DNA from 3 places in the Glutamicibacter sp. FBE19 genome. Region 2 is predicted to be linked to each of the others. Evidence: predicted binding sites of a transcription regulator. Region 2 holds the regulator's gene; each other region holds the start of a gene.
The links. Region 2 encodes LexA, which represses DNA repair genes until DNA is damaged. Its sites were predicted from a motif close to TCGAACANNTGTTCGA; they were not measured.

Region 1 (9,900 bases), on a different contig from region 2:
CGTTATGTCCATCGAGCTCGGCCAGAGCCTGATCCTGTTCGTCGGCAAAAAGCTTGACGCGGCGGAACATCTCATTGCGCACCATCACGCGGAATGCGCGCTTGTTGCTGGTCAGCTTTTCCGGTGCCGGAGGCGGGGCCGTTTCGGTCTCTTCGCTCAGCTCGCCGCGGGAGAGCTCCTCCCACTCGTCCAGCAGCGACGAGTCGATCTGGCGGATCATCTCGCCGAGCCATTCGATCAGGTCTTCAAGGTCCTCGCGCAGGGCGTCCTGCGGGACGGTCTGGCGCAGCGCCTTGTAGGCATCGGTCAGATAGCGCAGCAACACGCCCTCGGAGCGGGCCAGCTGGTAGTACTGGACAAAATCGGAGAAGCCCATGGCGCGTTCGTACATGTCGCGCACGATGGACTTCGGCGCCAGCTCGAAGTCCGAAAGCCAGGGGGCGCCGGAGCGGTACTGCTCGAACGCGGATTCCAGCTTCTCGGCCAGCGGCATCGCATAGGTGATTTCGTCCAGCGCGTTCATCCGGTCGTTGTAGTCCATGCCTTCGGCCTTCATCGCGGCAATGGCTTCGCCGCGGGCCTTCTTCTCCTGGCCCGAGAGCACCTGGCGCGGCTTTTCCAGGGTCGCTTCGATCACCGAGACCACATCCAGCGCGTAGCTGGCGGAATCCGGATCCAGCAGGTCCAAGGCGGCCAGGGCGAAGGGGGAGAGTGGCTGGTTCAACGCGAAGTTCTGCTGCAGGTGCACGGTCAGCTCGTAGTAGTTGCCATACTCGTCGGGCTCTTCGCGGCGCACCACAACCTCGGTGGCGATCAGCTCTCGCAGGATGCCCAGGGCGCGCAGCTTCAGCTTGCGCTGCGAAGCCGGGGTCTCATGGTTCTCGGAGAGCAGGCGCTGGGCGGCTTCGAAGGCATTGTCTTCGCGCTCGAGCAGGTTCAGCAGCATCGAGTGCGAGACCTGGAAGGAGGACTTCAGCGTCTCGGGGGAGGCCTCGACGATCTTCTCGAAGGTCTTCTCGCCCCAGGTCACGAAGTTCTGCGGCGGCTTCTTCTTCGGGATCTGCTTGAGCTTCGACGAACCCTCGCCATGCTTCTTCAGCGCCTTTTCCATGGCCTTGTGGTTCTCGATCGCATGCTCGGGGGCCTGGACCAGCACGGTGCCTGCGGTATCGAAGCCCGCACGGCCGGCACGGCCGGCGATCTGGTGGAACTCGCGGGCGTTCACGATACGGGTACGAGTGCCATCGAACTTGGACAGCGCGGTGATGACCACGGTGCGGATCGGCACGTTGATGCCCACGCCCAGCGTGTCGGTGCCGCAGATGACCTTGAGCAGGCCGGCCTGGGCCAGTTGCTCGACCAGGCGGCGGTACTTGGGCAGCATGCCCGCGTGGTGGATGCCGATGCCGTGGCGCACCAGGCGGTTCAAGGTCTTGCCGAAGCCAGCGGCAAAACGGAAGCCGCCGATCATCTCCGAGATCTTTTCCTTCTCCTCGCGGGTGGCCACATTCACGCTCATCAGCCCGGTAGCGCGGTCGATCGCGTCGAGCTGGGAGAAGTGGACGATGTAGATCGGGACCTGCTTGGTCTTGATCAACTCCTCCACCGCTTCCTGCACCGGCTCCATGGAGTAGTAGAAGTGCAGCGGGATCGGGCGCTCGGCATGAGCCACGGTGACCGTCGGGGTGCCGGTGCGCTCTTCGAGTTCCTTCTCGAAGCGGGTGACATCGCCGAGGGTGGCGCTCATCAGCAGGAACTGCGCCTGGGGAAGCTCAATGAGTGGCACCTGCCAGGCCCAGCCGCGCTGCGGGTCGGCGTAGAAGTGGAACTCATCCATGATGACGCAGCCGACATCGGCCTTTGAGCCTTCGCGCAGCGCGATATTCGCCAGGATCTCCGCGGTGCAGCAGATGATCGGAGCGTCCGCATTCACCGAGGAATCGCCGGTGACCATGCCGACATTCTCGGCACCGAAGATCTTGCACAGGTCGAAGAACTTCTCCGATACCAGCGCCTTGATCGGCGCGGTGTAGAAACTGATCTGGTCGCGGGCCATGGCGTAGAAATGCGCGGCAATGGCCACCATGGACTTGCCTGAGCCTGTGGGGGTGGCCAAGATGACGTTGTTGCCGCCAGCCAGCGCCATCGACGCTTCATCCTGTGCGGGGTAGAGAGTGATGCCGCGGGTTGCGACCCATTGGCCGAACGACTCGTAGATTTCGTCGTCGGATACGTTTTTGCTGTCTGCTGGCAAATATTCGGTGAGCAACATGATGCTACTAGCCTATCGGTTGAGAAGTGTGACTGAGCGCCTGATCGGGGTGCGGTTCAAAGGTTTAGGCTTAGGGCATGAAATGGGATCCAGCAAAGTACACCGAATTCTCTGATTACCGTGGGCGCCCTTACAAGGATTTGCTCGGCCAGCTAGTCGACCTAGAGCCGAAGAAGGTTGTGGATCTGGGCTGCGGTCCGGGCAATATGACTCGGCTCATCGCCCAAAGATGGCCGCAAGCGCAGGTGACGGGGCTGGATTCCTCGCAGGATATGATCGCCAAGGCCGAATCGTCCGAGCATGAAGCGAATCTGGATTTTGCGTTGGCAGATGCCAGACAATGGCAACCAGAAGAGGATCTGGATCTGCTGTTCTCCAATGCAATGCTGCAGTGGTTGCCGGATCATCGTGACTTGCTGGCTGCCTGGCTTGGGAAGATGAAAACCGGCTCGTATGTAGCGATCCAGGTGCCGGGCAACTTCGGTTCGCCTTCACATGCGCTCATGCGGCAGGTTGCTGAAAGCGCGAAGTGGGCTGGCAAGCTCGGCAGCGTTCTGCGCGACGGCCATGTTGTGGGGGAGCCGGAGGACTATCAGCGCCTCTTGCTCGACGCAGGGTTCCAGGCAAATGTGTGGGAGACGGCTTTCCAGCAGTTGCTGCTGGGCGACGACCCGATTCTGGATTGGGTCCGCGGCACGGCCCTGCTCCCGGTGCGCCACGCACTGGACGAGCAGGACTACCTCCGCTTTGAAGACGATTACCGGGCCCAGATCTCCGAGCATTACCCGTTTTTTGAAACCCGCGATGGCACCAGACTGACGAATTTCCCCTTCCGCCGCATTTTCATGATCGGCCATAAGCTCGGCTGAAGTCAGCGAACAGCCGAAGGACGGATTCTGCGCGGCAGCCCGGGCAGCACATGGATGCAGACCAGCACGATCAGCGCGCCGAGCGCCAGGCCGGAGAACACATCGTGGACATAGTGCGCTCCCACGCCCACGCGGGCCAGGGCAACCAGCAGGGCAGCAGGAATGGCCACGGCGGCCAGCGCGGGCCGAACCAGCAAGCAGGTTGTGGCGATGGCCGCTGCCACCACCGAATGGTTCGAGGGCCAGGACCAATCCCCGGGCTGCGGGCAGGCCATCGCCGTGACCGCTTCAAGGGTTCGACAGGGGCGTTCCTCGGTGACCAGCGCCTTGAGCAGTTCGCTCAGTGCGTAGGCCAGCACCGCCCCGAGGGCACCGCAGATCAGACGCCAGAAGGCGTTGCGGTCCCGGAACCAGAGAGCCACCGTGAGCAGGATGGCTCCGAGCATCAAGAACTTGAGCAGGGTTTCCGAGCAGAAGACAGCCGCCGCGGACAACACCGCGGAGTCCCTCACGGATCCTGAAAGGCCCAGATACAGGACATCGCGCAACGGGTAGGACACGACCGCAATCAGTGCCAGGGCCGCAATGAAGATGGCTGGCCGAGAAGGCCGGATGGCATAGCGTCGAGGAGAACTAGAATTCACGAGTGGTGATTATACGGCCCGGGATGCGGTGTGGCCGCATGCCCTTAGCCGAGGGTTACCAACCGCGTTCACGCCACTCGTCCAGATGCGGACGCTCGGCTCCCAGAGTGGTCGAGTCGCCATGTCCCGGCAGCACCTTGGTTTCATCCGGGAAGCGGTCGAAGATTCGTTCCGATACGTCAGTGATCAACGAAAGGAAGCGCTGCGGATCTTTCCAGGTGTTTCCCACGCCACCGGGGAACAAGCTGTCGCCGCTGAGGACGACTGGCTGACCGGAGGAGTCCACCAGCGCATAGCCGAGGGAACCGGGAGTATGCCCGCGCAGGTGGATGACTTCGATGATGACATCGCCCAGCTTGAGCTGGTCGCCATGATTCAAACCATTCGTGACCTGGACGCCTGATTCTTTCTTGATGCCTTCCATATCGTCGGCGCCTGCGTAGGTCGTCACCGGGTATTGCTCGACAAGCTCGGCCAAGGCGCGCACGTGGTCCCAGTGCTGGTGCGTTGTCGCGATTCCTGCAATCCGCGGATGATCCGCGTCGTTCCTTGCCTCATCGATCAGCCTCGCGATAGCCGTTGCATCATCTGCGGCATCAACGAGCAGCTGTTCGCCAGACCGGCGGTTGGTAATGAGATAGACATTGTTCGACATGTCGGAAACCGAAATCCAGCGGATGGTCACATCATCTAGCAATAGTTCGTTCATACCATCACACTACGTTGGAATATATGCTCAACGCGATAGGCTCGGGACAGCAGAAGTCATAGTCCTGGAGAATGGAGCAAAGCATGAGTGAACTAGGTTTCATCAAGATCGACCCCAAGTCCACCGTGGCGCCGTACCAGCAGGTCCGTGAACAAATTCTTTCCGCGATAGCCAAAGGCAAATTAGCGCCAGGAAGCAAGCTTCCCTCGGTGCGGGCGCTGTCGGGCACACTGAACCTGGCAGTAAATACTGTCGCCAAGGTATACAAAGAACTTGAGCTGCAGGGCGCAGTTGTAACGCGAGGGCGCCACGGAACAGTAGTACAGGCTGCAGAGAACCGAGCCGAACAAGAAGTTAGCGATGCGGCAGCAGATTTGGCCCGGATTGCGCAGCTGTGGTCAGTCGATGAAGCCACTGCCGTAAAGTACCTGCGCGCTGCCTTCAGCTCCTTGCCTCGCTAGACGACTAGGCATTTGAGCCCACGAATTAGTGATTGAAAGATTTGTGGATAACTCTCCTGGAAGATCGAGATCCCGGTTTAGACTCTGGAACTAATTAACGTTCCCGGAGGCAGGAAACCACCGTGAACTCGAATAGGAATGGTCGCACGCACTACGCGAGTTTCGCGGTGATCGCTGCAGGAGCGGTAATTCTCGTTCTTGGGTTGCCAGGCTGTACTGCGAACAAGGCGGAATCAAGCCCAAAGACGCCACAAGAGCAGGTGCCCGTGTCCGCGACTGTTGCCTGGGAAAGCGAAGAAGTTCTCGTATCTGACGTAAAAGTTCTCGGCGAGGTAGCCATTGCCTATCGGCGCCAGGGACCGCAGATGGAAGTCATTGCCAGAAACCTGAACAACGGCAAGCAACTTTGGAAAGATGAAGCGCTTGGGGCGGCAGATAGCCGGGGTATTGATCCGACGATTGAAATAGCCAAGTACAAGGGCAGAAATTACGTCGCCTACACCGGAACCAAAACAGGGGCCTACGGACGCCTGAAGATCGCGGATGTTGCTACCGGTAAGCCGGTCAGAATTGAAAACAATTTTGACTTCTGGGGCTTTCGACCGTTTGTTTGTGGCAAAACCTTCTGCGCTGAAGGGGCGAAGGTACGCGACGGGCAGCTTCTTGGGCATCATCATTTCAAATTTGATTGGACCCGCAAGCGCTGGAATGAAGTGCCAAAAGGTGAGCTCGAGTTTGGTCTCCAGCAAGGAGGGCGGCGCTTGACCGACGGAGTAATTTCGTACTGGAATGGCGATCTGGAAATGTTGAGCTACTCGAAAGGTTCGAAGACTCTTTGGAAACGTCCCTACGAAAAAATATTCGGTAAAGGGTACGAATCAAGCGCGGGCTGGGCATGGGTGACAGTGGGGGACGACAAAGAAATCCTGCTGGGCTACGGTAAGCATGCACAAGATGACTTCTTCGAAACAGATAAGAAAAAGGCACAGTATCAATTAGTGGGCCTGTCCAAAATTGTCGCAATCGACGCGAACAGCGGAGAGGTTCTATGGCGCCAACCAGGTATCTCGAGGTTGTGCGGAGTGGTATCACCGCAAGGAAGCGCGGCTAAGGACGACACGATCGTAGTGTGCTACTACAACTCCGGCAAACAGATATTAACCGATGAAGGGGAAGGCCGCTACAGTGCTCATTCAAAGGGAGCTACATGGAGCGCTGCCGCCATTGATACGAAAACTGGTACTAAAAAGTGGAGTCATAAACTGACCGATATATACAAGTACTTTGACAGACTCGAAGGCGCTGGTATTCCGGTCACTGAAGAACCAATGTCCATACTTCCACTTGAAGGGGGAGACCAAGCGGTCAATAGCGAAGATGGGACGGTTGTACCGCTGGAAGAAGTCGTAGGAGGCACCGTTCTATGCACCGTTGATCGTGATTCCTATTACATATATTCGGTGACTTTGGGTACCCAAGCCACGTGGGACACCAAAGCCTCCGGGGACACTCGTTTCACAGATGCCCAGGCCGTCTGCAAACGTGGGTCATGGAAACCTATGGAAGCCATCCCCAAAGTTGCTGAATTCCGGAGAGCTGGATACATAGATGACGAAGTCGTGGTTCTGAGCCAGCTAGGAGGAATGGTGGCATATCGCTTGACCGATGCCAGCGGAGACTAGTCCCGGATTGGCGCTCGCCGGGACTGCGGATACGCCTCGAGAAAAATTTCTGTGAGATAGGTCCATTCGTACACTTATTCGAAGCAGTTTTCGATTAGTATGGCTTCGTGGCTATTACTGCAGAGAGCAAGAAAACAGATCTCACTCGCCTGGTCGTTAAGGGAGCGCGTGAGCACAACCTGAAAAATGTGGACATCGATCTGCCCCGCGACGCGATGATCGTCTTCACCGGACTTTCCGGATCCGGCAAGTCCTCCCTGGCATTCGACACGATCTTCGCTGAAGGCCAGCGGCGTTACGTTGAGTCGCTTTCTGCGTACGCCCGCATGTTCCTCGGGCAGGTAGACAAGCCAGATGTTGACTTCATTGAGGGTTTGTCTCCGGCGGTGTCGATTGACCAAAAGTCCACCAGCCGGAATCCCCGGTCAACAGTAGGCACGATCACCGAGGTCTACGACTACATGCGTCTGTTGTGGGCTCGTGTCGGACGCCCGCATTGCCCCATTTGCCATGAGCCGATCTCCAAGCAGACTCCACAGCAAATCGTGGACCAGCTCATGGAGCTGCCCGAAAAGACTCGCTTCCAGATTCTCGCCCCCGTGGTTCGCGCACGAAAGGGCGAGTTCGTCGACCTCTTCGCCGAGCTGTCCTCGAAGGGATTCGCGCGCGCCCGGGTTGATGGCACCATCATTCAGTTGAATGATCCGCCGAAATTGGCCAAGCAGGTGAAGCACACCATTGAGGTCGTCGTTGACCGCCTGGCCATCAAGGAAGATGCACGCCAGCGCCTGACCGATTCGATTGAAACCGCGCTGGGGATCGCCGACGGCCGTGTGCTGGCCGACTTTGTCGACCTTGCCGAGGATGACCCGAAACGAGTTCGGGCATTCTCGGAAAACCTGGCTTGCCCTAATGAGCATCCACTGGCCATCGATGAAATCGAGCCACGCACATTCTCCTTCAACAATCCTTTCGGCGCATGCTCGGCATGCTCGGGCATCGGCACCAAGCTGGAAGTTGACGAGCACCTGATCGTGCCCGATCCAGAAGTGGCCCTTGCAGACGGCGCAATCGCCCCATGGTCGTTGGGCAAGGCAACCACTGAATACTGGAATCGCCTGATCGAAGGCCTGGGCCACGAGCTCGGCTTCACCATGGAGACCCAGTGGAAGGACCTGTCTGCCAAGGCCCGCGAAGCGATCCTTAACGGCAAAGACCACAAGGTTGTGGTCCAGTACAAGAACCGCTTTGGCCGTGAGCGCAAGTACTCCACCGGTTTCGAAGGGGTCATCTCCTACGTTCACCGCAAGCATGAAGAAACAGAGTCCGATCATGCCCGTGATCGCTACGAACAGTACATGCGACAGATTCCTTGCCCGACGTGTGGCGGAGCGCGCCTGAATCCTGCGTCGCTGTCGGTCCTGATCGGCGGGCGTTCCATCGCTGAAGTGTCGGCTATGGATTTGCGCAGTGCCGCCAACTTCCTGTCGACCATTGAGCTCTCGTCCCGCGAGGCGAAGATCGCAGCCCAGGTGCTGAAGGAAATTGACGCCCGCATGAAGTTCCTCTTGGATGTGGGCCTGGAATACCTCACCCTGGAGCGCGCTGCCGGCACCCTGTCCGGTGGCGAGGCTCAGCGCATTCGCTTGGCAACTCAGATCGGTTCCGGTCTGGTTGGTGTCCTGTATGTCCTTGACGAACCATCTATCGGGTTGCATCAGCGCGACAACCGCCGCTTGATCGACACCTTGCTGCATCTGCGCTCCTTGGGCAATACGCTCATCGTTGTTGAACACGACGAAGACACCATCGCCGAAGCCGACTGGATCGTGGATATTGGGCCAGGCGCCGGTGAGCACGGCGGCGAAGTAGTGCACTCGGGCTCAGTCGAGGGATTGAAGGCCAACACCAAGTCGCTGACCGGAGACTACCTCTCGGGCCGCAAGAAGATTGATGTCCCAGCGAAGCGCCGCAAGGTTGATAAGGACCGCAAGCTCAAGGTAGTGGGCGCCAGCGAAAATAACCTGCAGGATGTTTCCGTGGAATTCCCGCTGGGCTTGCTTACCGCAGTGACTGGCGTGTCGGGTTCGGGCAAATCGACTTTGGTCAACGACATCCTGTACAAGGTGCTGGCCAACAAGCTCAATGGCGCCAAGCAAGTACCGGGACGGCATACCCGAGTGCTCGGCCTTGAGCACCTGGACAAAGTTGTACATGTGGACCAGTCGCCGATTGGCCGCACTCCGCGGTCCAATCCTGCCACGTACACCGGAGTTTTCGACCACATTCGCAAGCTCTTTGCCGAGACCAACGAAGCCAAGCTGCGCGGCTACCAGCCGGGTCGATTCTCGTTCAATGTCAAGGGCGGACGTTGCGAGGCGTGCTCTGGCGATGGAACGCTCAAGATCGAGATGAACTTCCTGCCTGATGTCTACGTGCCGTGCGAGGTTTGCCATGGTGCACGCTACAACCGCGAAACATTGCAGGTGCTTTACAAGGGCAAGAACATCGCAGATGTCTTGAACATGCCAATTGCCGAGGGAGCTGAATTCTTCAGCGCCTTCACGCCGATCGCACGCCACCTGCGGACCTTGGTCGATGTCGGATTGGGCTATGTCCGCTTGGGCCAGCCGGCGACGACGCTATCTGGTGGCGAAGCCCAGCGCGTTAAACTTGCCGCTGAATTGCAGAAGCGTTCGAATGGCCGTTCCATCTACGTCCTGGATGAGCCAACGACAGGTCTTCATTTTGAGGACATCCGCAAGCTTCTGAAGGTCTTGCAAGGCCTGGTGGACAAGGGCAACACCGTCTTGACCATTGAGCACAACCTCGACGTGATTAAGTCGGCCGACTGGGTCATTGATCTTGGTCCTGAAGGCGGTTCCGGCGGTGGCACCATTCTGGCGACTGGAACGCCTGAAAAGGTCGCCAAGGTCGGCGAATCGCACACCGGGAGGTTCTTGGCCGAAATCCTGTAGAAGTGGTGGAGCGGATCGGGGAAATATGCCATTTCAGTCATGGATTCCTGACCCGCGCCCGCTTCATGGGAAGATAGCTAAGTGAATATGTCGGTAACAAGTGTGCTCTTTGATCTTGACGGGACCCTCGTTGACCCCGCAGGTGCTATTACCTCGGGTATTCGTCATGCCCTCGTGGCCCACGGTCTCCCGGATCCAGGCGAGGCACGTGTTGAAGCGCTGGTGGGTCCGCCACTGCAAGTTGGGCTGCGCACCCTTGACGGGGTGACCGACGAAAATATCGAC
Region 2 (9,900 bases):
TGGCAGGGAGTTGACGTCCCGGGGGATTCCTGCCGTCTGGTCATCATCGACAAGATTCCATTCCCACGCCCCGACGACCCGATTTCGAAGGCCCGGACCGAAGACGTCGCCAAGCATGGTGGCAATGGCTTTATGCAGGTTTCGGCTACGCATGCCGCCATCCGCTTGGCGCAGGGCGCAGGACGCCTGATCCGATCGGTCAACGACCGGGGCGTTGTAGCCATATTGGACTCGCGCATGGCCACGGCGCGCTACGGAAGCTTCCTGAAGGCTACCCTGCCACCGATGTGGCCCACAGTAGACAAGAAGGTCATTTCTGGAGTTCTGGAACGCCTCAAGCCTGCTGAAAAGTAACTTCCGGTGCTCGAAAGCAATGACCCGGTGACTCGGGCTCGTTGAATGCACTAATGTCTGCGCCACAGGGAAGGCAAATTCCGGAAGGCAAGATGAAATCCATGAGGGAACTGGCGTGTGAAGCAGCCGAAGATACGCATGCGCGTTTTGGCCATCGGCTCCTTCGCCTGCCAGGCACGTGGATTGGCCGGCCCTATAGCCTTCAGCACCGGATGCATGACGGAAGCATGCTCAGCGATATGAATGGATTTTCTCATCCGTTTGCTGAGTGGAACTACTGGTGGCAGGCCCACTACCTGGATGCGATCCTTGACGACGGGCTGGGCTATTGGGAAGCTGGCGATCGTGATGCAGCCCGGCGCGAACTTCACCGTGCCAAAGACCTGCTGGCAGGAATCCGCATTCGCAATTTCGGAGTCTTCCCGAACTACTTCTTTGACGATATGGCATGGCTGGCGCTGGCGAGCCAGAGGTTGCTGGCTTTTTCCCGGAAGCTGGAAGGGCACAGCCATCTCGGTGCAAAACGAGCAATAACGACTTTGCGCAAGCAATTGGAAAGCGGCATCGACGAAGTCCTCGATGGCGGCTTGTACTGGTCGAGGAAACGCGATTTCAAGAATGCCCCTGCCAACGCTCCTGCCGCACTCTTTTTCGCACGCATCGGTGATCGCGAACAAGCCAGGAAGCTGCTTGACTGGATGCATTCCAACATCTTCAGCGACCAGCACGGTTTATATCTTGATGGGCTCAGACTCACTTCAACAGGCCAAAAACTGGAAGATCACCTCTATACCTATAACCAGGGTCCGGTGCTCGGCGCGCTGCTGGAATTAGGTACCGCAGCTGATTTGGAGCATGCTGCTGCACTTGTTCATGCCACACGCCGGCATCTGGCCGACGAGGCCGGATCCCTGGTGCTTGATGGAGGAGGCGATGGCAACCTATTTGCCGGGATTCTCTGCCGATACCTGGCCCTCTGCGCAAACGATGAGCGCATGGATCTGGACGTTCGGGGCATCGCACGCGATTTGGTGACGTCGACAGCTAGCCGATTGGTCAACGAAGAACCACGACGGCTCTCAGCGGCAGTTCAGCGTTGGATGATCTTCAGCGCAGCACAACGGTGCGAATCGAAACCGAAATCGCAGGGAGCAAACGACTGAGGGGTGTTGATGCTTGCGCACCAACACCCCTCATGCCAGATGCGATTAGAGCGAACGCATCACAGAAACAACACGGCCCATGATCTTGGCCGCGTCGCCCAAGATCGGTTCGTAGCGTGAGTTCTGGGGCAGCAGCCATGTATGCCCATCGCGCTGCCGGAAGGTTTTGACAGTGGCTTCTTCGTCCAGCAATGCAGCGACGATATCGCCGTTTTCAGCATTCTGCTGACGGCGGACGACTACCCAGTCACCATCACAGATAGCGGCATCAACCATGGAATCGCCAGAGACTTTGAGCATGAATAATTCGCCGTGTCCGACCAGCTGGCGAGGCAACGAGAAAACATCTTCGACAGACTGATCAGCAAGGATCGGCCCACCAGCAGCGATCCGGCCGACCAATGGAACCATGGTCGTATCGGCTGACGTGCTGAGCTCGATGACCATCGCGTCTTCGGCAGCCTTGCTCTCTGCGGCCTCCGACGCCGTTGAGTTCTCAGCATCGTCCGCCAACTGCAGCGGCAACAAAATCTCCATGGCGCGCGGACGGCGTGGATCTCGACGAATGTACCCGAGCTTTTCCAGCTGGCTCAATTGGTGGGTGACGCTCGAAAGGCTCTTGAGTCCTACCGAGTCGCCAATCTCACGCATGGATGGTGGATAGCCGTTCTTGCCGATGGCACGCTGGATCGTTTCCAGGATCTTCTTTTGGCGAATCGTCAACGAGCGTGCATTCGATCGGGGAGTGCGTTGTGAAGCTGACATGAGATTTTGCCTTCCCTAGCTATCTGTCGAAAGTTCGGCAGTCCAAACTGTCGGAGCCAGATGGTGTGATGTTTTCATTGCTCGTCTACTTCGAAATCTTAGTGGATAAGCGAGCTTCTTTCAAAGATTTGTTCGAAAACTTCTGGACAAGTCGGACGAAGCTCTGTTAGAACAGATGTACTAGTTTCGAACAAGTCTTCGAAATCTACATATCGAATATAACTTCGCATCGCTACACAATCTTGAGGAGATAAGGTCATGGCAACCCTCGCACTTGACTCAAATCAAACCCAGAGCCCATTGAAGATCCGGATCAACCGCCGCGGCTGGGCTGTTTTGGTGGGCATTCCAGTTTTTGCGCTAACCGTAGCTGCAGCGTTCTTCTTCTCGATGTTCGCTTCAGATGCAAGGGCATCATCTGAACTCCCAACGGGCGTCGAAACTGTGGACGTCACCGTTATCCCGGGCGACACCGTGTGGAGCTTGGCCAAGGAGTACGCCCAGGGCTACGACGTCACTTCTGCTGTCAGCCACATTTCGGAACTCAACTCCCTCCAGGGAAGCGAGATCCACGTTGGCGACTCGCTGTCGATCCCTGTGCTCGCTGGTTAGAGCATCGATCGAGGCAGGGGATTGTTACCTTGACTCGTAGCGGATTCACCCGCCAAGCCGGTACGCACGTAGACTTATTGCGTGAATGACCGCAGTGAACTTTTGAGTCAGCTGCCCTTGCGTGAGAATCTCCGCGGGCTATCCCCATATGGCGCACCACAAATCGACGTGCCCATTCAGCTGAATGTCAACGAGAACACTCATCCGCTTCCGCCAACTGTCGTGGATGCCATTGCGCAAGAGGTCGCAAAAGCAGCAACCAGCCTCAACAGATACCCGGATCGTGAATTCACCGAACTCCGTGAACTGCTGGCTGACTATCTCGGCCACTCCCTGACCGCAGGTAACATCTGGGCGGCAAACGGCTCGAACGAAATCCTCCAGCAAATCCTGCAGGCATTTGGCGGGCCAGGACGAAGCGTCATGAGTTTCGGACCAACATACTCGATGTACCCCCTCCTAGCTAGCGGGACCGATACAACATATATCGCCGGTACGCGCGCCGAGGATTTCACTCTCTCCGCAGAATCCGCGGCAGAACAAGTTCTCAAGCACCAACCGAACATTGTCTTCCTGTGCTCTCCTAACAACCCCACGGGCACGGCGCTTGGCCTGGACGTGATCACAGCCGTATATGACGCAATGAGCGAGCACAATGGCATGGTCATTGTTGACGAAGCCTACGCCGAGTTTTCCTTGTCCAGCACCAAATCGGCGCTCACCTTGCTTGAAGGCCGCCAGCGGCTCATCGTCACGCGCACCATGTCAAAGGCCTTTGGCCTTGCCGGTGCCCGCGTCGGGTACCTCGCAGCGGCGCCTGAAGTCACCGATGCCATTCGCTTGGTGCGGCTGCCATACCACCTCTCGGCCGTCACGCAGGCAACTGCCGTAGCGGCGCTGAAGAATATCGATTTGTTGTTAGCCCAGGTGGAAGACATCAAAACGCAACGAGATCGAATTGTTGCCCGCTTGAAAGAGCTTGGGCTTAAGCCTTCCGTCTCCGACTCCAACTTCGTCTTTTTCGGCGGGCTGGAGAACCCCCACGCGGTGTGGGAAGGATTGTTGGAAGCAGGCATTATCGTCCGCGACAATGGGATCCCGGGCACTCTGCGAGTAACCGCCGGAACCGAATCAGAAACTACTGCGTTCTTGGATCGTCTATCCGAGCTGCTCGGCGCGGAAAAGTAATCAAGAACAAGCGAAGGAAGACATGGCTGCCGAATTGATTGGCGCACGTCGCGCCCGCATGGAACGCGTCACCAGCGAATCGTCCGTATTCGTAGAACTGGATCTCGATGGAACTGGTGTGTCGGAGATCAGCACGTCCGTGCCGTTCTACGACCACATGCTCACCGCGCTGTCCAAGCACTCGCTCATTGACTTGACCGTTCGGGCAACGGGCGATACCCACATCGACGTGCACCATACCGTGGAGGACACCGCCATCACCATCGGCGAAGTGCTGCGCGTTGCCCTGGGCAACAAGGCCGGCATCCGGCGCTTCGGCACCGCATATGCTCCATTGGATGAAGCGCTTTCGCGTTCAGTGGTGGATGTATCCGGACGCCCTTACCTCGTCCACTCCGGCGAGCCGGCGGGGCAGGAATACCACCTCATCGGTGGGCACTTCACCGGTTCCATGACCCGCCACGTTTTTGAAGCGATCACCTTCCACGCCCAGATTTGTGCACATATCGAGGTGCTCTCGGGCCGCGATCCACACCATATTGTCGAAGCCCAGTTCAAGTCCTTTGCACGAGCTCTGCGCGAAGCCGTTGAATTCGACGAACGCATGGGTGACAAGATTCCATCCACGAAGGGTGCACTGTAAGTGGAAAAGAAGAATGTAGTTGTTCTCGACTACGGTTCGGGCAACGTCCGTTCGGCTGTCCGGGCGCTGGAAGCCGCGGGTGCTCACGTGGAGCTGACCGCAGATCCCGAAAAGGTCATGAGCGCTGACGGGCTGGTTGTTCCTGGCGTTGGCGCCTACGCGTCCGTGATGGAACAGCTGACGAATATTGGTGCCCTGCGCTGGATCGGCCGCCGCATCGCCGGAGGACAACCCGTATTGGGAATTTGCGTCGGCCACCAGGTCTTCTTCGAGGAAGGCGTTGAGCACGGAGTCCAAACGGCCGGTATCGGCGAATGGCCCGGCACCGTCGAACGGCTCAAATCCGATGTCATTCCGCACATGGGCTGGAATACCGTGCAGCCACCAGCTAGCACCAAGCTCTTTGCCGGCGTCGAGAACGAGCGTTTCTACTTCGTGCACTCATACGCAGTACAGAAGTGGGAATTCGACGTTACGCAACCTGCAATGACTCCGCCTCAAGTTACCTGGAGCACGCACGGAACGCCATTTGTGGCCGCAGTGGAGAACGGTCCACTCTCGGCAGTGCAATTCCACCCGGAAAAGTCAGGCGAAGCCGGCGCACAGCTGTTGCGCAACTGGTTGGGCACCCTGTAGGCATGTGGACCATCGTGCTTGGGTTCGTTGGCGCATTCCTGGCTGGCGGAGCGATCTCCCTCAAAAGCCAGAAGGCCCATATCTCTTGGGTCATCGCGCTATGGGCTCTCGCAGCAATGAGCATCATTGCCGCGTGGGTATTGGCCCTCTAAAAAATTCATTTCTTCACAAAGGACATTATGAGCGAGCAACCAATTCTCGAACTCTTGCCTGCCGTAGACATCGCCGGAGGCCAGGCAGTGCGTCTGGTCCAGGGCGAAGCCGGTTCCGAGACGGGCTACGGCGATCCACTGGAAGCTGCCCTTTCCTGGCAGAACGCAGGCGCTGAATGGCTGCACCTGGTTGATTTGGATGCTGCTTTTGACCGCGGCAGCAACGTGGAGATCGTCCAGCGCATCGCCAAGGAACTGAACATCAAAGTTGAGCTCTCTGGTGGCATTCGTGACGATGCGTCCCTGGACCGCGCCTTGGAATTCGGCGCGACCCGCGTCAACTTGGGAACCGCTGCGCTAGAAAATCCTGAATGGACCAAGCAGGCCATCGCCCGTCATGGCGACAAGATCGCAGTGGGCATGGACGTTCGAGGCACCACCTTGTCGGGCCACGGCTGGACCAAAGATGGAGGCGACTTGTGGGAGGTCCTGGCGCGCCTGGAAGATGCGGGATGCGCCCGTTACGTCGTCACCGACGTGACCAAGGACGGCACCCTTCGCGGACCGAACGTCGAGCTGTTGCGTGAAATCGCCGCAAAAACCAATAAGCCTGTCGTAGCGTCGGGCGGCATCTCGTCGCTCGAAGACCTGCGTGTGCTTCGCGAGCTAGTTCCAGAAGGCATCGAGGGCGCCATCATGGGCAAGGCCCTGTACTCAGGACAGTTCACCTTGCAGGAGGCCCTGGACGTAGCAGGACGCCGCTAAGTCCGCTCGCTCCACCACAATGACGGTTTGAATGCCACTGGGCATTCAAGCCGTCATTTGTTTTCTGGCGCGGACAGCGCACGATGAAACCAGAGGGCATTCGCCGGCTGCTGATTTCCGCAAAAAATCTTGAATTACCCATCCGTGGTGTTCAAGCTCATGGGAGAAGATTCCGTCCGTCCTTTCAACTGAAGCAAATCCACCGATAGCATGGAGCTATGAGCACGGAGCATTCTGAATCAGCGCCTCAACGCCACCTGCCTGGACATATCGTCGCGGCCTTGGCCCAGGCCGGTTCACCCGCCGACTCTGCGGGGCAGGATTGGGAAGGGCGCGACCTCAGCGGCGAGGGCAACCCCCTGCATAATTTCGACAAGGACGACGGCAGCGCCGACTCCCAAACCATGGAGGCGCTGGCGCAGCTGCGCGACGGCAAAGGCTCCGAGGCCGAAGTCCACAAGGCCTTGGCCACTGCACGGGTGTTCGTGGCGGTTGTCGCCCAGCTCGGCGAAGAAGCCATGACCGAGCACGGTTTCGCTTCGGACAAGGAAGCCGACATGGCACTGGTGAAGATCAATGCTCCGGACGGCCGAATGGCCCTGCCTGTCTTCAGCACCGTCGAACGACTGCAAGCCTGGCACAAGGAGGCCCGGCCGGTGGCAGTGTTTGCCCCGCGCGCGGCACTCTCGGCGGTCAGCGAGGAATGCCAGCTGCTGGTCCTTGATCCGGGCAGCGACTTCACTTTCGTCCTGCGCCGACCGGGGGTCTGGAACCTCGCCAAGCAGATCGACTGGACTCCAAGCTATCAGAATCAGCAGATCGCCAACCTCGTGCAGGATGCCACCGAAGGCTTCAGCCAATTGCAGGCCGTGAAGCTGGCTCCGGGCAGGGGAGTAGGCTCAAGAACCAGGGACGGCCAGATGGTTCCTGGCGGCGGATCCGGACCAGAACTCAATTTGCAGTTCGTTTTCGCACCGGGAACAAGCCGGGAGAAGGCGCAGGAAATCACCGGCGCCATCCAGGGGCGCTTGGCCCAGAACACTGAATTCACTGAAGCGGTGGATTCCCTAGAACTCAGTTTGCATAGCGCGCCAAGCTAGACTCGGCGGGCTCCTAGAAGTAAGGAACACCTCGGGCATGAAAAGCTATTGGCAGATTCTGCGCCAGCCGCAGATCTCGATGCTCCTGCTGATTGGCATGATTGCCCGACTTCCTCACTCTGCACTGAGCATGCTCTTGCTCCTGCATCTGGTCAACAACCTTGAACAGAGCTGGGTCTCGGCCGGCTTGGTCACGGCGTTGATGACCCTGGGTATCGCCATCGGCGCACCCTGGCGCGGATCACGCGTAGACTCGTGGGGATTGCGCCGGGCCATGCTGCCTTCGATCATCGTCGAAACCCTGGTTTGGTGCACCGTCCCGCACGTGCCGCTGGTCTGGGTTTACCCCTTGGCCTTCGTCGGCGGTTTATTCGCCCTGCCAGTATTCTCCGTGGTGCGTACGGCCTTGGGCATCATGACCACCGGCGAGCAGCGGCGAACCGCATTTGCATTGGACGCGACAGCCACCGAATTGGTGTTCATCGTCGGGCCGGCAACTGCCGGCATTGTTGCCACCCAGATCAGCAGCGTGATCGGGCTAAGCGTGATTGGACTGACCGCCTCCCTGGCCGGATTGGTGCTGATGATCCTCAACCCGCCAACTCGCAGCGATGACCCCAAGGCCATCGCCATGCAGCCCAATGCCCATGAAGAGCGGCTGGGTGCCGAAGCCAGCTTCATTGCCGCAGCCCCAATGGGCGTGCAAGAGGTTGAAGGCGAACTGATCGTTGCTGGCTGGAAGTCGGCGCGGGCCAGGATCAAGAAGCGCGGACGGGCCTTCAAGAGCCGCTTCAGCTGGATCAGCGCATCGGTGCTGGCGGTTTTCATCGCCTCAGCCGGAGCCGGGATGCTGCTCACCGGCACCGAAGTGGCCATCGTGGCCGAGCTCGATGCCGCCATGCAAAGCCACCGTCTCGGATTGGTGTTCTTATTCTGGTGCGGTGCTTCGCTGATTGGGGGCCTGGTCTACGGCTCCATGAAGCGTGTGGTTTCGCCCCTGCTGCTGCTGTTGTTCATGGCGATTTTGACGATCCCGATGTACTTCGCGTGGGACACCTGGTCCTTGGCCCTCTTCTCCGCCTTGCCCGGGTTCCTCTGTGCGCCGACCCTCTCGGCCGCCTCGGAATGGCTCACGGATTTGGTGGCCGAAAAACGCCGTGGCGAAGCCATGGGCTGGTACGGTTCCGCGATGACCGCTGGCACCGCATTGGGTTCACCGGTCACCGGGCTCTTCGTGGACAGTGCTGGCCCGGCCTACGCCTTTGTCGGCATTGGCATCATGGCCACCATCGTGGTCCTGGCCGCCCTGGTTGCCCAGCAGATTCGCCGTCGGGTGCGCCGGGCTCGCCGGCAGCGCTGGGAAACTACGGCCTAGTCCTGCGCCCTCTCGGCGATGCGCGAGTACATATACAGATCCTTGGGCTCATTGCCGATCAGCTCCCAGCCGCGCAACAACCCTTCGCGCTGGAATCCACACCGTTCGGCCACACGCCAGGAGCCTTCGTTCCACGGCTCGACGTACAGCTCGACACGATGGATGCCAGGATAACCCAGGCCCCAATCAGCGAGGGTGTTCAGCGCGCAGGCGGCAATGCCTTGACGGCGATGTTCCGGTCCCACCCAGTAGCCGATGCTTGCCCGTCCGTGGCGGGCGTCGCGGAACCACAGGCCAATCTGCCCGACAGCCCGATGGGTTGTCGAATCCGCGATGGCGAATGAGTATCCGGTTCCATCCGTGGTTCTGCTCCATTGGCGATAGATGAATTCCAGGCATTGTTGATGATCGCCCTGTAGCGGCACAGTGGTGATCCTTGTGATGTAGGGGTCCGACGAAGCCTGCTTGATGAGCGGGATGTCCTCAAGCGAAAACGGGCGCAGATAATAGGGCGTTGCGTCCAAGACGGGCTGTTCGATCAGTTCCATTGGAACAACACTAGCCCGAAGCGGACGGCTCGCTGCGCAAAAGGAATCTTGTGATGCATACAACGATGGGCTCGGCTTCCGAAGAAGCCGAGCCCATGATGTTAATCTCTTAAAAAACTAGGATGGTTGCTTAGTTGACAGCGCCGGTGAACTTTTCGCCGGGGCCCTTGCCTGGAGCATCCGGGATCAGCGAAGCTTCGCGGAACGCCAGCTGCAAGCTGCGCAGGCCATCGCGCAATGGAGCTGCGTGCTGCGAACCGATCTCAGGTGCGCCCGCGGTGACTAGGCCTGCAAGAGCGGTGATCAGCTTTCGAGCTTCATCCAGATCCTTCAGCTCAACGGCGTCTTCGCCCTCGGCCAGGCCGCATTTAACGGCGGCCGCGCTCATGAGGTGAACCGCCGCGGTGGTGATGATTTCTACAGCCGGAACTTCGGCGATATCGCGCACCTGCTGATCGACGAGGTGCTGATGCGAGTTGGTGTCTTCGGTACTCATACTGCTAAGCTTGTCACAGACCGACTCGATGCCGGTACTTCTCATGTTCTCCAGTTAGCCCTGGATGCCAGATTCGTACTAGTATTGAGCCATGCAAGTGGAG
Region 3 (9,900 bases), on a different contig from region 2:
TCCCCAGCAGCGTCCCTTTGGCGACAACGTCCCATTGCGCGCCCGGGATCTCGTTGCCCTCGGCGTAGATGGTTCCAAGCTGGGTATCCGCATTGGTCGAAGTGCGGTGCGTCAAAAAGTCGATGAGCTTCTGGAGATGGTGGGGGCTAGCGGCTACGCCAACCGGCCGGTATCCGATCTTTCAGGAGGAGAGCAGCAGCGTCTGCGTGCGGCTCAAGCCTTGGCCGGAAACCCCAGGGTATTGCTATGCGATGAACCGTTGCTGTCACTGGATTTGCACCATCAGCAAGCCATCAGCGAAGTGATTCATCGCCAGGCCGTCGAGCGCGAAAGCGCTGTCATTTTCGTGACTCACGAAATCAACCCGATTCTTCCGTATGTGGATCGCGTGCTTTATCTGGCAGAAGGCCGCTTCCATCTGGGCACGGTTGATGAGGTCATGCAGTCATCGGTGCTCACCGAACTTTATGGCGCCCCGGTGGACGTGCTTCGCGTGAATGGGCGAATCGTGGTCGTGTCCGGGGCCGCGAGCAGCGACTTGCCGGCAGATGGGCACGAGCATGCTGAAGACATCGACCTGGAAACCGGGAAGTAGGAGCGGGACATGAACTTTTCGGACTTCATCGACAAGGCATTTAACTTTGACGATTACGCGCAGCTCTTGCCGCTGGTTTCCAATTCGCTGATTGCTGGGGCCGTGCTCGGCGTTGTCGGCGGCTTGATCGGCATCTTCATCATGATGCGTGACATGGCCTTTGCCGTTCATGGAATCGCCGAGCTGTCTTTCGCCGGTGCCGCGTTTGCGCTGCTCATCGGAGCTGACGTCGTGACAGGATCGGTATTCGGGTCGCTCGTCGCAGCGCTGATCCTTGGATTCCTTGGGACCAGAGCGCGTGATCGCAATTCCATTACCGGCGTGCTGATGCCATTTGGCTTGGGTCTTGGCATTTTGTTCTTGTCCCTCTATGAGGGGCGCAGCGCCAACAAGTTCGGGTTGCTGACCGGCCAGATAGTTGCTGTCGATGATGTGCAATTGACTGGAATGCTGGTGCTGTCGCTTGTCGTTGTGCTTGCCTTGATTCTCGTGTGGCGGCCGTTGACATTTGCATCCGTAGATCCGGTGGTAGCCAATGCCCGGGGCGTTCGCACCTCTGGATTGTCGATTTTTTTCATGGTGATCCTGGCGCTTGCGGTGGCAGTTACCATCCAGGTGGTTGGCGCGCTGCTGGTGCTTGCTCTGCTCATTACGCCTGCAGCTGCGGCAATGCGCATAACTTCCAATCCAGTACTGACTGTGGTGCTGTCTATTGCGTTCGCAGAATTGGCTGTTGTTGGCGGTATCTTGTTGGCGCTAGCTGGCGCATTGCCGATTAGCCCGTACGTCACCACGATCTCGTTCCTGATTTACGTCATCTGCCGTGGAATTGAATATGTGCGTTCTCCCCGAAGGCGCCATCAAGTGTAAGTGGAAGTTTTCCAATCGCCCCAGTTCATGTGGACTGGGGCGATTGCTGTCTCCAGCTCACGTTCTACTCCCCGTGCGGGCAGGTAGCCCCGATCAGGCAGGGATATCCTCGATATCCGGCGGACTGCTCCCGGTGTCCGGCGGCCGGTTCAGCCAGTCCTCGAAGGAACGCACCCAGTCAGCTTCGCTCATGCACTGCGGGTAGGGCTGATGCGCAAAACCTGTCGCCGGCGGCGCGGTCGAATGATACGTCGGCCCCATTCCGGTAGCGATCTTCATCCGGTGCGGCCCCCGGGAGATGACAATTTCCTGCCATCCAGGGGTTTCCTTGGCCTGGTTGCAGAACTTGCACCGTCCATCGGCGTTGACCACGCAGGTGTGCCCGCCCAGGCAGGCCTGGGTGACGTGGTCGATTTCCTCGATCATCCCGTCGCAGAAGGGGGTGCGGCAGCGCCGGTCCCGGGTTCTGATGAACTTCTTCATTTTCTCCGGGAAGATCCGTGCGGTGGAGTCCATCGCGATCAGCTCCCGGTCCCCGGGAGCGGTATAGAGGCGGATCAGCTCGATGCTCGCTTCCAGGGTGTCGATGAAGGCCGGGGGCCGGGTGGTGGCCATTTCCGCGAGGGTCATGTTGTTCAGGATTTCCTTGCCGGCGACCAGCTCGCGCGCGTATTGCGGGGCGATGACCCCGTAGCCGTCGAGGTAGGCTGGCTGCCGGTCGCCGAGGAAGAGGGTCTTGTCGGTCATGACCAGCGCGACGTTCATGTTCACGGGCACTGTTGCATCCGGGCTGGTGCAGAAGCTGGAGAGGTAGTCGGCTTCGATTTGCGCGCGGGTGCGCGGGTCGCCGTGGGCTTTGAGGCTTGTGGATTTTGCCTTGATGTCGTTTTTCAGGGCCAGGCCGGCGATGATGGGCAGTTCGGCGTGGAGGCTCATCATGCCGGTGTCCGGGTGCGCGGTGAATTTGATGCGGCGTTGCTCTTCGGCGCTTTTTTGTTCTTTGCACTGGTCGTCCGAGGCGTAGGCGTAGGTGAAGTCCTTGACGGTGTCGCTGATTTTCCTGGTGCCCTGGTTGGCGAACAGTCGGGGGTTCTTGGCGTACAGCTGATCGAATTCGGTGCGGCGTTCGGCTTTGAGGATGCGCAGCGGGGTGAGGATGGCGCGCATTTGGGCTTCGGTGAATTCGCCGCGGCTGTAGGCCGCGGCCAGGTGCGGGGTGTCGTTGAAGAGGATGCGGCAGTTTTCGAGGTATTCGCGGTAGCCGTGGGGGTCTGTTTTGCGGGCGAGGGCTATGGTGGCGGCGGTGCCGCGGTTCAGCTGCTTGAGGTTGCCGCGGGTGGCGTTCTGGTGGACGACGTTGATTTCGGTTTGGTGGGCGAGGGCTGCTTGGTGGTAGCGCAGGGAGGAGATGGCGCGTTCCAGGCGGGCGATGCTGGTGAGGCATTCCTCGGTGGTTCCGTGTTCCTCGATGTGTGCCAGGCTGGTTTCCAGTCCTTTGACCACGGCGGTGAATCCGTCGTGGTTTTCGGGGTTGGGGGTTTGCGCTGGGGGGATCGTGGTTTCGGACATGTTCTTATTTTACGCCAGTTATTAGAATATGTCTTCGATGGTTTGGTTGCGGGTGGATAACTTTTAGAACACGGTAAAGTTACCAGTCAGCGATTGTATTGGCTTGGAAGCTGAGGGGAATTCAAGCTTCAGGAGAGTGCTTTGGCGCGGCATTCAGCGCAGATGCCATAGATCTCGACGGTGTGTTCGGGCTCGGAAAAATCGTGTTCAGCAGCAACCCTCGCAGCCCAGCGTTCCACCGAAGGGGCTTGAACCTCGACGGTCTTGGAGCATGACCGGCACACGAGATGGTGGTGGTGGGTTTCAGTGACGCACTGGCGGAAGCGGGCTTCGCCATCGCCGCTGCGAAGGACATCGAGCAGGCCGTCATCAGCCATGGACTGCAGCAGGCGGTAAACGGTGGCCAGGGAAACCTTCTTCTCGGAATCCTGCAACCAGCGGTGAAGCTGCTGGGCCGTAGCGAAATCGTCGATCTCGCTCAAGGCCTGCGTAACAGCCAATCGCTGCTTGGTGATCCGGGTTTCTGGCTGGGACATCTACGTGCACCATTCCTTGACTTCGTCGCGGGTCGGCAAAGGGCCTGTCTGCTCGGCCGATCACCTGTACTTCCTCTCAATTTTAGCCAACTTTCCCAGATGATGCGTGTCTGTGGCTGGCACGGGCGGGGCGCGAAGCCTACGCTATGGATATGCGTATCAAAACCAGAGGCCATTCTTGTATAGAACTGAGCACGATCGACGGTTCGCTGCTGCTGGATCCTGGCGTCTTTTCCGATCTGACTGGCGTATTCGAAGGCAAGCACGCGGTGCTGGTGACTCATGAGCATGCGGATCATGCCGACCGGAATGCGATCGTCCAGGCGCTTGCAGCCAACTCTGTTTTAGAGCTCTACGCACCCGCGGCGCTGGCCCGGGAATTGCGCGAGCAGCTTCCTTCGGCCGCCGCGGCCCAGGTGCACACGGTGTGCGCCGGCGCGGACTTCATCGTCGGCGGGATCAAGGTGCGCGCCACCGGTGGTACGCATGCCACAATCCACCATTCGATCGATCTTGTCGCCAACGTCGGCTACCTGCTCGGCGACCACGCGGTGGGCCAGCCGGTGGTCTACCACCCGGGCGACAGCTACCACGTCCCGGTCGGCGTGCCGGTGGACGTGCTGCTGCTTCCGGTCATGGCGCCCTGGGCGAAGATGTCGGAGGCCGCGGACTTCGCGACGGCGGTCAAGGCGGAGGCCTGGGTGCCCATCCACGATGGGCTGCTCAATGAACGTGGTGTCGCGCTGTTTGATCGCCAGCTGGGTGCGATCGCCGAACGCGCTGGCAGCCAGTTTGCGCGCCTGGAGAATGGCGCCGAATACAAAGTCGAAGAACTCGTAGCAAGGTAGCGCAGATGAACCCGTTGATTTCCGCCCAAGAGCTGAAGGCCCTGCTTCCTGGCGAGTGCGTCCTGCTTGATGTCCGGTGGGTGCTCGGACGGGATGACGGCGCGCAAGAGTATGCGCTCGGGCATCTTCCCGGTGCGGTGTTTGTCGATATGGAGCGGGAGCTGTCGGGCGCGGTGGGCGAACATACCGGGCGGCACCCGCTGCCATTGCCCGCGGACTTCGAAGCGGCCGCCCGGCGCTGGGGGATCAACCCGCAGAGCCACGTGGTGGTGTACGACGATTCTGGCGCGCTGGCCGCGGCCCGGGCCTGGTGGCTGCTGCGCCATGCGGGGTTCGAGCAGGTGCAGGTGCTCGACGGGGGACTGGAGGCTTGGAGGCAGGCCGCGGGGCCGATCTCCACGCAAGCCCCCGAGGTGAGCCCCGGAACGGTGTCGCTGTCCTGGGGGCGGATGCCGGTGGTGGACTTCGACGAGCTGGAATCCCTGGACGGGGTCTTGATCGATTCACGGGCCACCGTACGGTATCTGGGGATCACCGAGCCGGTGGATCCGGTAGCCGGCCACATTCCCGGCGCGCTGAACCGCCCGACCACCGACAACCTCGATGAGCAGGCCCGCTTCTACGGCCCGGAAGCCTTGCGGGCCGCCTTTGAAAAGCTGGGGGCGCAGCAGCCCGGATCGGCCGCCTACTGCGGCTCCGGGATTACCGCGGCCCACCAGGTGCTGGCCGCTGCCAGCGCCGGGATCGAACTCGGACTGTATCCAGGCAGCTGGTCCGAGTACTGCTCCTACCCGCAGGCGCCGATCGCCACCAGCGACGAAAAGCACCGCCACTAGATTTCCGCAACCCGACGAAAGGCTGCCATGAGCACGCTGTTCAGCAAGATTATCCAGGGGCAGATCCCCGGCCGGTTCGTGTGGCAGGACGAAACCTGCGTGGCGTTCCTGTCCATCGGCCCGCTCTCCGATGGCCACGCCCTGGTGGTGCCGCGCGAGGAGGTCGACGAGTTCACCGATGCCTCCGAGCAGCTGCTCACGCACCTGACCCTGGTGGCGCAGAAGATCGGGCAGACCCAGAAGCGGGTTTTCGGCGCGCAGCGTGCCGGGCTGATGATCGCCGGCTTCGAGGTTCCGCACCTGCATGTGCACGTGTGGCCGACCAATTCGCTGGCGGATTTCGACCTGTCCAATGCGGCCGACAACCCGGATCCGCAGGCGATGGACAATAATGCGCAGAAGCTGCGCGACGGGCTGGTCGCCGACGGCCACGGCGAGTTCGTGCCCGGGGCCTGACAGCGTGGCCGGCACCCCTGCACGCTACAGCTGCGCCAGCCCGTCCTTCATCGCCTTGCGGATGCGCTTTTCGCTCACCGAATAGGCCGTCCCCAGCTCCTGGGCAAAGAGCGAGATGCGCATTTCCTCCAGCATCCACTTCACCTGCGCCAGCAGCGCCGGGACGCGTGCGCCCTGTGGCACCTTCTCCAGCGCGCTGTCGTACTCGTCTTCCAGCTTCTGGATCACCACCAGCGCCTGGGAGTCGCGGGTGACCGCACCTGCGCGCAGCTTCTCCAGGCGCTTTTCGACGCCGGCCACATAGCGCGGCAGGCGCATCAGATTCGCCGCTCCCGTGGCGGCGATGAACCCCGGATAAATCAGCTGCTCCAGCTGTGAACGGATATCGGTGACCGCCGCGAACATGGCCAGGGACTTGGTGCTCTTCAAATCCTTGTTGATGCGGGTGGAGGCGCCGAACACCTTGGCCACGATCGCGGTGATCGTGAAGATGGTGTCGATCTGCTCGGCGCGCACCGCTTCAAAGAGGGCCTCGAAGCCTGCCCGGTTCATCGGCAGCGACTCGGGAACCAGCTGATCGACCGCGGCCATGGTGCAGTCGGCGATCAATTTGTCGATCGAGCCATGCGGGTTCTGCGTGAAGACCAGCTTCTCCGCGTTGTTCAGGTGCGAGATCACGAATTTTGCCGCCGGCGGCAGGCGCAGCATCAGCAATCGGATCACGCCGGAGCGGTGGGCGGCATCGCGCTCGGCTTCGCTGCGGAAGACCGTCAAATCCACGGTGCTGCCGTTATCGTCCAGCCCCGGGTAGGCGGTGATTTGCTGGCCCATCACGGTGGTGGTCACCTTGGCCGGCAGGGTATCGCCCAGGGTCTGGCCCGAGGACTCCAGCTGCGGCCAGGTCTCCAGGGCCTTCTGGTCCCAGGCGCCGGTGGCCGCCGAAGCCTGGGCCTTCTTGCGCTGGCTGGCAGCAGCCACGGGCTTGCCGGGCTTGCCGGGTTTCCCGGCACCGGGGGAGTTGACCCCGCTGGCCAGGGCGGTCCGGTTGGCGGCGGCGAATTTGTACTGCAGGGCGGCCAGGTCATCGCCCTGGCCGAGCACCTTGCCCGAAGCGTCGGTGATGGTGAAGCCAAAGCGCAGGTGCGGCGGCAGCGTGGCGAAGTCGAAGACCGCCGGGTCGACCACCATGCCGCGCAGCCGGCGCAATACCAGCGCCAGGGATTCGGCCAGATCGTCGGCGGACGGATCGAAGTCGGTGTTGAGCATTTCAAGCGCCTTGGCCGCCACATCCGGGGCGGGCACGAAGTTCTTGCGAATCGACTTGGGCATGGAGCGGATCAGTGCGGTGATCAGCTCGTGGCGCAGGCCCGGGATCAGCCAGGCGAATCGCGCCGGATCCAGCTGGTTCAAGAACACCACCGGAACGCTGAGCGACACGCCGTCGCCCTCGGAGCCGGCGGCGGCAGGGTTGTATTCGTAGCTCAGCGGCAGGTGGATGGAACCAAGCTGCCAGGTGGTCGGGAACAGCGTTTCGTCCAGTTCCCCGCCGTCGGCCAGCAGGGCTTCGGGATCAAAGTCCAGCAGCGCCGGATCGGTGGCCCGGGCCTTCTTCCACCAGCGGTCGAAGTGCCGCTCGGAATAAACCTGGGCGCCGACCCGGGCGTCGTAGAACGCGAAGAGGTCATCGTCGCTGATCCGCAAATCATGCCGGCGCATGCGGGTTTCGAGCTCTTCCACTTCTTCGAGCAGCGCCTGGTTCTTGGCGAAGAACTTGTGGTGGGTCCGCCAATCGCCCTCGACCAGCGCGTGGCGGATGAACAGCTCGCGCGCCAGGAGAGGATCAACGCGCCAGTAGTGGAACTGGCGGCGGGGAATGATCGGCAGGCCAAAGAGCGTGACCTTCTCATAGCCCATCACCGAGCCGGTGCGCTTGGACCAGTGCGGTTCGGAGTGCGTGCGCTTGAGCAGATGCGGGGCTACTTCTTCCACCCATTCGGGCGCGATGGCCGCATTTACCCGGGCCCAGAGGCGCGAAGTTTCCACCAGCTCGGCGGACATGACCCAGGTGGGGGACTTCTTGAACAGCCCCGATCCGGGGAAGATCGCAAAACGGGTGCCGCGCGCGCCCAGATAATCGCGCTTGCGCTCATCGTAAAGGCCGATATGCCCCAGCAGCCCGGCCAGCAGCGACTTGTGGACCTGGTCCTCATTGCCCGCCGGATCGATCGGCGCGGCCGCCACGGTAATGCCCAGCGGCTTGGCCAATTGGCGCAGCTGGGTGAACAGATCCTGCCATTCGCGAACGCGCAGGTAGTTGATGAATTCGGACTTGCACAACCTGCGGAAGGCCGAGGAGGACAGCTGCTTTTGCTGTTCCTGCAGGTAGGCCCACAGGTTCAGCAGCGCGATGAAGTCGGACTTCTCGTCGGCGAAGCGCTTGTGCAATTGAACCGCGCGCTCGCGCTGCCCGGTCTCCTCGCTGGGGCGCTCGCGCGGATCCTGGATGCTCAGCCCGGCGGCCAGCACCATGAGCTCCTTGGCGACGCCGCGATCCGCGGACTCCACGATCATTCGGCCCAGGCGCACATCCAGCGGCAACTGGGCCAGCTTGCGCCCGATATCGGTGAGCTTGGCGGCCTTGGTGGATTCCAGGGCGCCGAGCTCGCGCAGGAGGTTCACGCCATCGGTGATGGCGCGGGCTTCGGGCGGCTGCACAAAGGGGAACTGGGCCACCTCGGTGGCGGAGGAGACCACGCCCATGGAGATCATCTGCAGGATCACGCTGGCCAGGTTGGTGCGCAGGATTTCCGGGTCGGTGAATTCGGGGCGCGCCTGGTAGTCGGGCTCGGAGTACAGGCGGATCGCGATGCCCTCGGAGACACGGCCGCAACGCCCCGATCGCTGGTTGGCGCTGGCCTGCGAAACACGCTCGATCGGCAACCGCTGCACCTTGGTGCGGTGCGAGTAGCGCGAGATGCGGGCGGTGCCGGTATCGATCACGTACTTGATGCCCGGCACGGTCAGCGAGGTTTCGGCCACGTTGGTGGCCAGGATGATGCGCGGGGCGCCGCCCGGGTGGAAGACCCGGTGCTGCTCGGCCAGCGACAGCCGGGCGAACAGCGGCAGCACCTCGTAGCGCGGCAGGCGCTTATTGGAGGCGACCAGGGCGCGCAGGGCCTCGGCGGCGTCGCGGATTTCGCGTTCGCCGGAGAAGAAGATCAGGATGTCGCCCGGGGCTTCGCGGGACAGCTCCTTGACCGCGTCGGTGACCGCATCGAGCGGGTCGCGCTCTTCTTCCAGGGAATTCTCGTCGGCGTTCTCGGCGTCCAGCTCGGCTTCGGCCTGCAGTGGCCGGTAGCGCAGTTCCACCGGGAAGGTGCGCCCGGAGACCTCGATGATCGGGGCCGGTTCAATCTCGCCCGATGGCAGCGGCGTCCCGAAGTGCGCGGCAAATCGTTCCGGGTCGATGGTGGCCGAAGTGATGATGATCTTCAGCTCGGGGCGCCGGGGCATGATCTGCTTGAGGTATCCGAGCAGGAAGTCGATATTCAGGCTGCGCTCGTGGGCCTCGTCGATGATGATCGCCGAATATTTTCTCAGCAGGCGGTCGCGCTGGATTTCGGCCAGCAGGATGCCGTCGGTCATGACCTTCAGCTTGGTATTGCGCGAAACTTCGCCGGTGAAGCGCACGTGGAAGCCGACTTCGTCACCGATCTGCGTGCCCATTTCCTCGGCAATGCGCTCGGCGACGGTGCGCGCGGCGAGGCGCCGGGGCTGGGTGTGCCCGATCATGCCCTGCTCGGCCAGGCCGAGTTCGATGAGCATTTTGGGCAGCTGGGTGGTTTTGCCCGAACCGGTTTCGCCGGCAATGACTACTACCTGGTTTTCGCGCACCGCCTTGAGGATGTCTGCGCGACGGGATGAGACCGGGAGGGCTTCGGGATACGTAATGCTAAGCGCCATGATGTTCCCATTCTATTCGCGCCACGCGCATTCGTGGTGGCCGCCGGGCCGAAGCCCGGGTCGACACCAAAAATGCGCCTTGGGGAGTAGTGCGCCAAGAGTCAAATTTTCAGATTGTCCAAGCAATTGTCGACAACTTAAGGCCGAGAAATACAAAACTTCCAGATACTGGCGCAATCCGGATCATTTGTGTCCACTAGAATCCAGATCAAGATGCAAACGTCTGG

Region 1: a site for LexA is predicted at 6,704-6,719, ahead of uvrA (excinuclease ABC subunit UvrA). Genes of this name have one in related genera too.
Region 3: a site for LexA is predicted at 3,057-3,072, ahead of H6F58_RS10190 (DUF222 domain-containing protein). Genes of this name have one in related genera too.

What each region holds. Positions count from the first base shown of each region.
Region 1 covers NZ_JACKQN010000012.1:73,017-82,916, reverse strand. Annotated here, with positions in the region: gene H6F58_RS16250 (DEAD/DEAH box helicase) at 1-2,272, opposite strand, end outside; gene H6F58_RS16245 (trans-aconitate 2-methyltransferase) at 2,350-3,141, shown strand; gene H6F58_RS16240 (phosphatase PAP2 family protein) at 3,144-3,785, opposite strand; gene H6F58_RS16235 (MBL fold metallo-hydrolase) at 3,841-4,494, opposite strand; gene H6F58_RS16230 (GntR family transcriptional regulator) at 4,578-4,955, shown strand; gene H6F58_RS16225 (hypothetical protein) at 5,078-6,637, shown strand; gene uvrA (excinuclease ABC subunit UvrA) at 6,745-9,615, shown strand; gene H6F58_RS16215 (HAD hydrolase-like protein) at 9,703-9,900, shown strand, end outside.
Region 2 covers NZ_JACKQN010000002.1:35,623-45,522, reverse strand. Annotated here, with positions in the region: gene H6F58_RS03850 (ATP-dependent DNA helicase) at 1-354, shown strand, start outside; gene H6F58_RS03845 (glycoside hydrolase family 76 protein) at 594-1,517, shown strand; gene lexA (transcriptional repressor LexA) at 1,563-2,282, opposite strand; gene H6F58_RS03835 (LysM peptidoglycan-binding domain-containing protein) at 2,541-2,894, shown strand; gene H6F58_RS03830 (histidinol-phosphate transaminase) at 2,976-4,082, shown strand; gene hisB (imidazoleglycerol-phosphate dehydratase HisB) at 4,105-4,725, shown strand; gene hisH (imidazole glycerol phosphate synthase subunit HisH) at 4,726-5,361, shown strand; gene H6F58_RS03815 (hypothetical protein) at 5,364-5,513, shown strand; gene priA (bifunctional 1-(5-phosphoribosyl)-5-((5-phosphoribosylamino)methylideneamino)imidazole-4-carboxamide isomerase/phosphoribosylanthranilate isomerase PriA) at 5,541-6,278, shown strand; gene H6F58_RS03805 (SseB family protein) at 6,497-7,378, shown strand; gene H6F58_RS03800 (MFS transporter) at 7,416-8,753, shown strand; gene H6F58_RS03795 (GNAT family protein) at 8,750-9,301, opposite strand; gene H6F58_RS03790 (DUF1844 domain-containing protein) at 9,432-9,797, opposite strand.
Region 3 covers NZ_JACKQN010000005.1:84,238-94,137, forward strand. Annotated here, with positions in the region: gene H6F58_RS10180 (metal ABC transporter ATP-binding protein) at 1-595, shown strand, start outside; gene H6F58_RS10185 (metal ABC transporter permease) at 605-1,465, shown strand; gene H6F58_RS10190 (DUF222 domain-containing protein) at 1,559-3,034, opposite strand; gene H6F58_RS10195 (Fur family transcriptional regulator) at 3,163-3,570, opposite strand; gene H6F58_RS10200 (MBL fold metallo-hydrolase) at 3,723-4,418, shown strand; gene H6F58_RS10205 (sulfurtransferase) at 4,424-5,254, shown strand; gene H6F58_RS10210 (HIT family protein) at 5,282-5,710, shown strand; gene hrpA (ATP-dependent RNA helicase HrpA) at 5,735-9,673, opposite strand.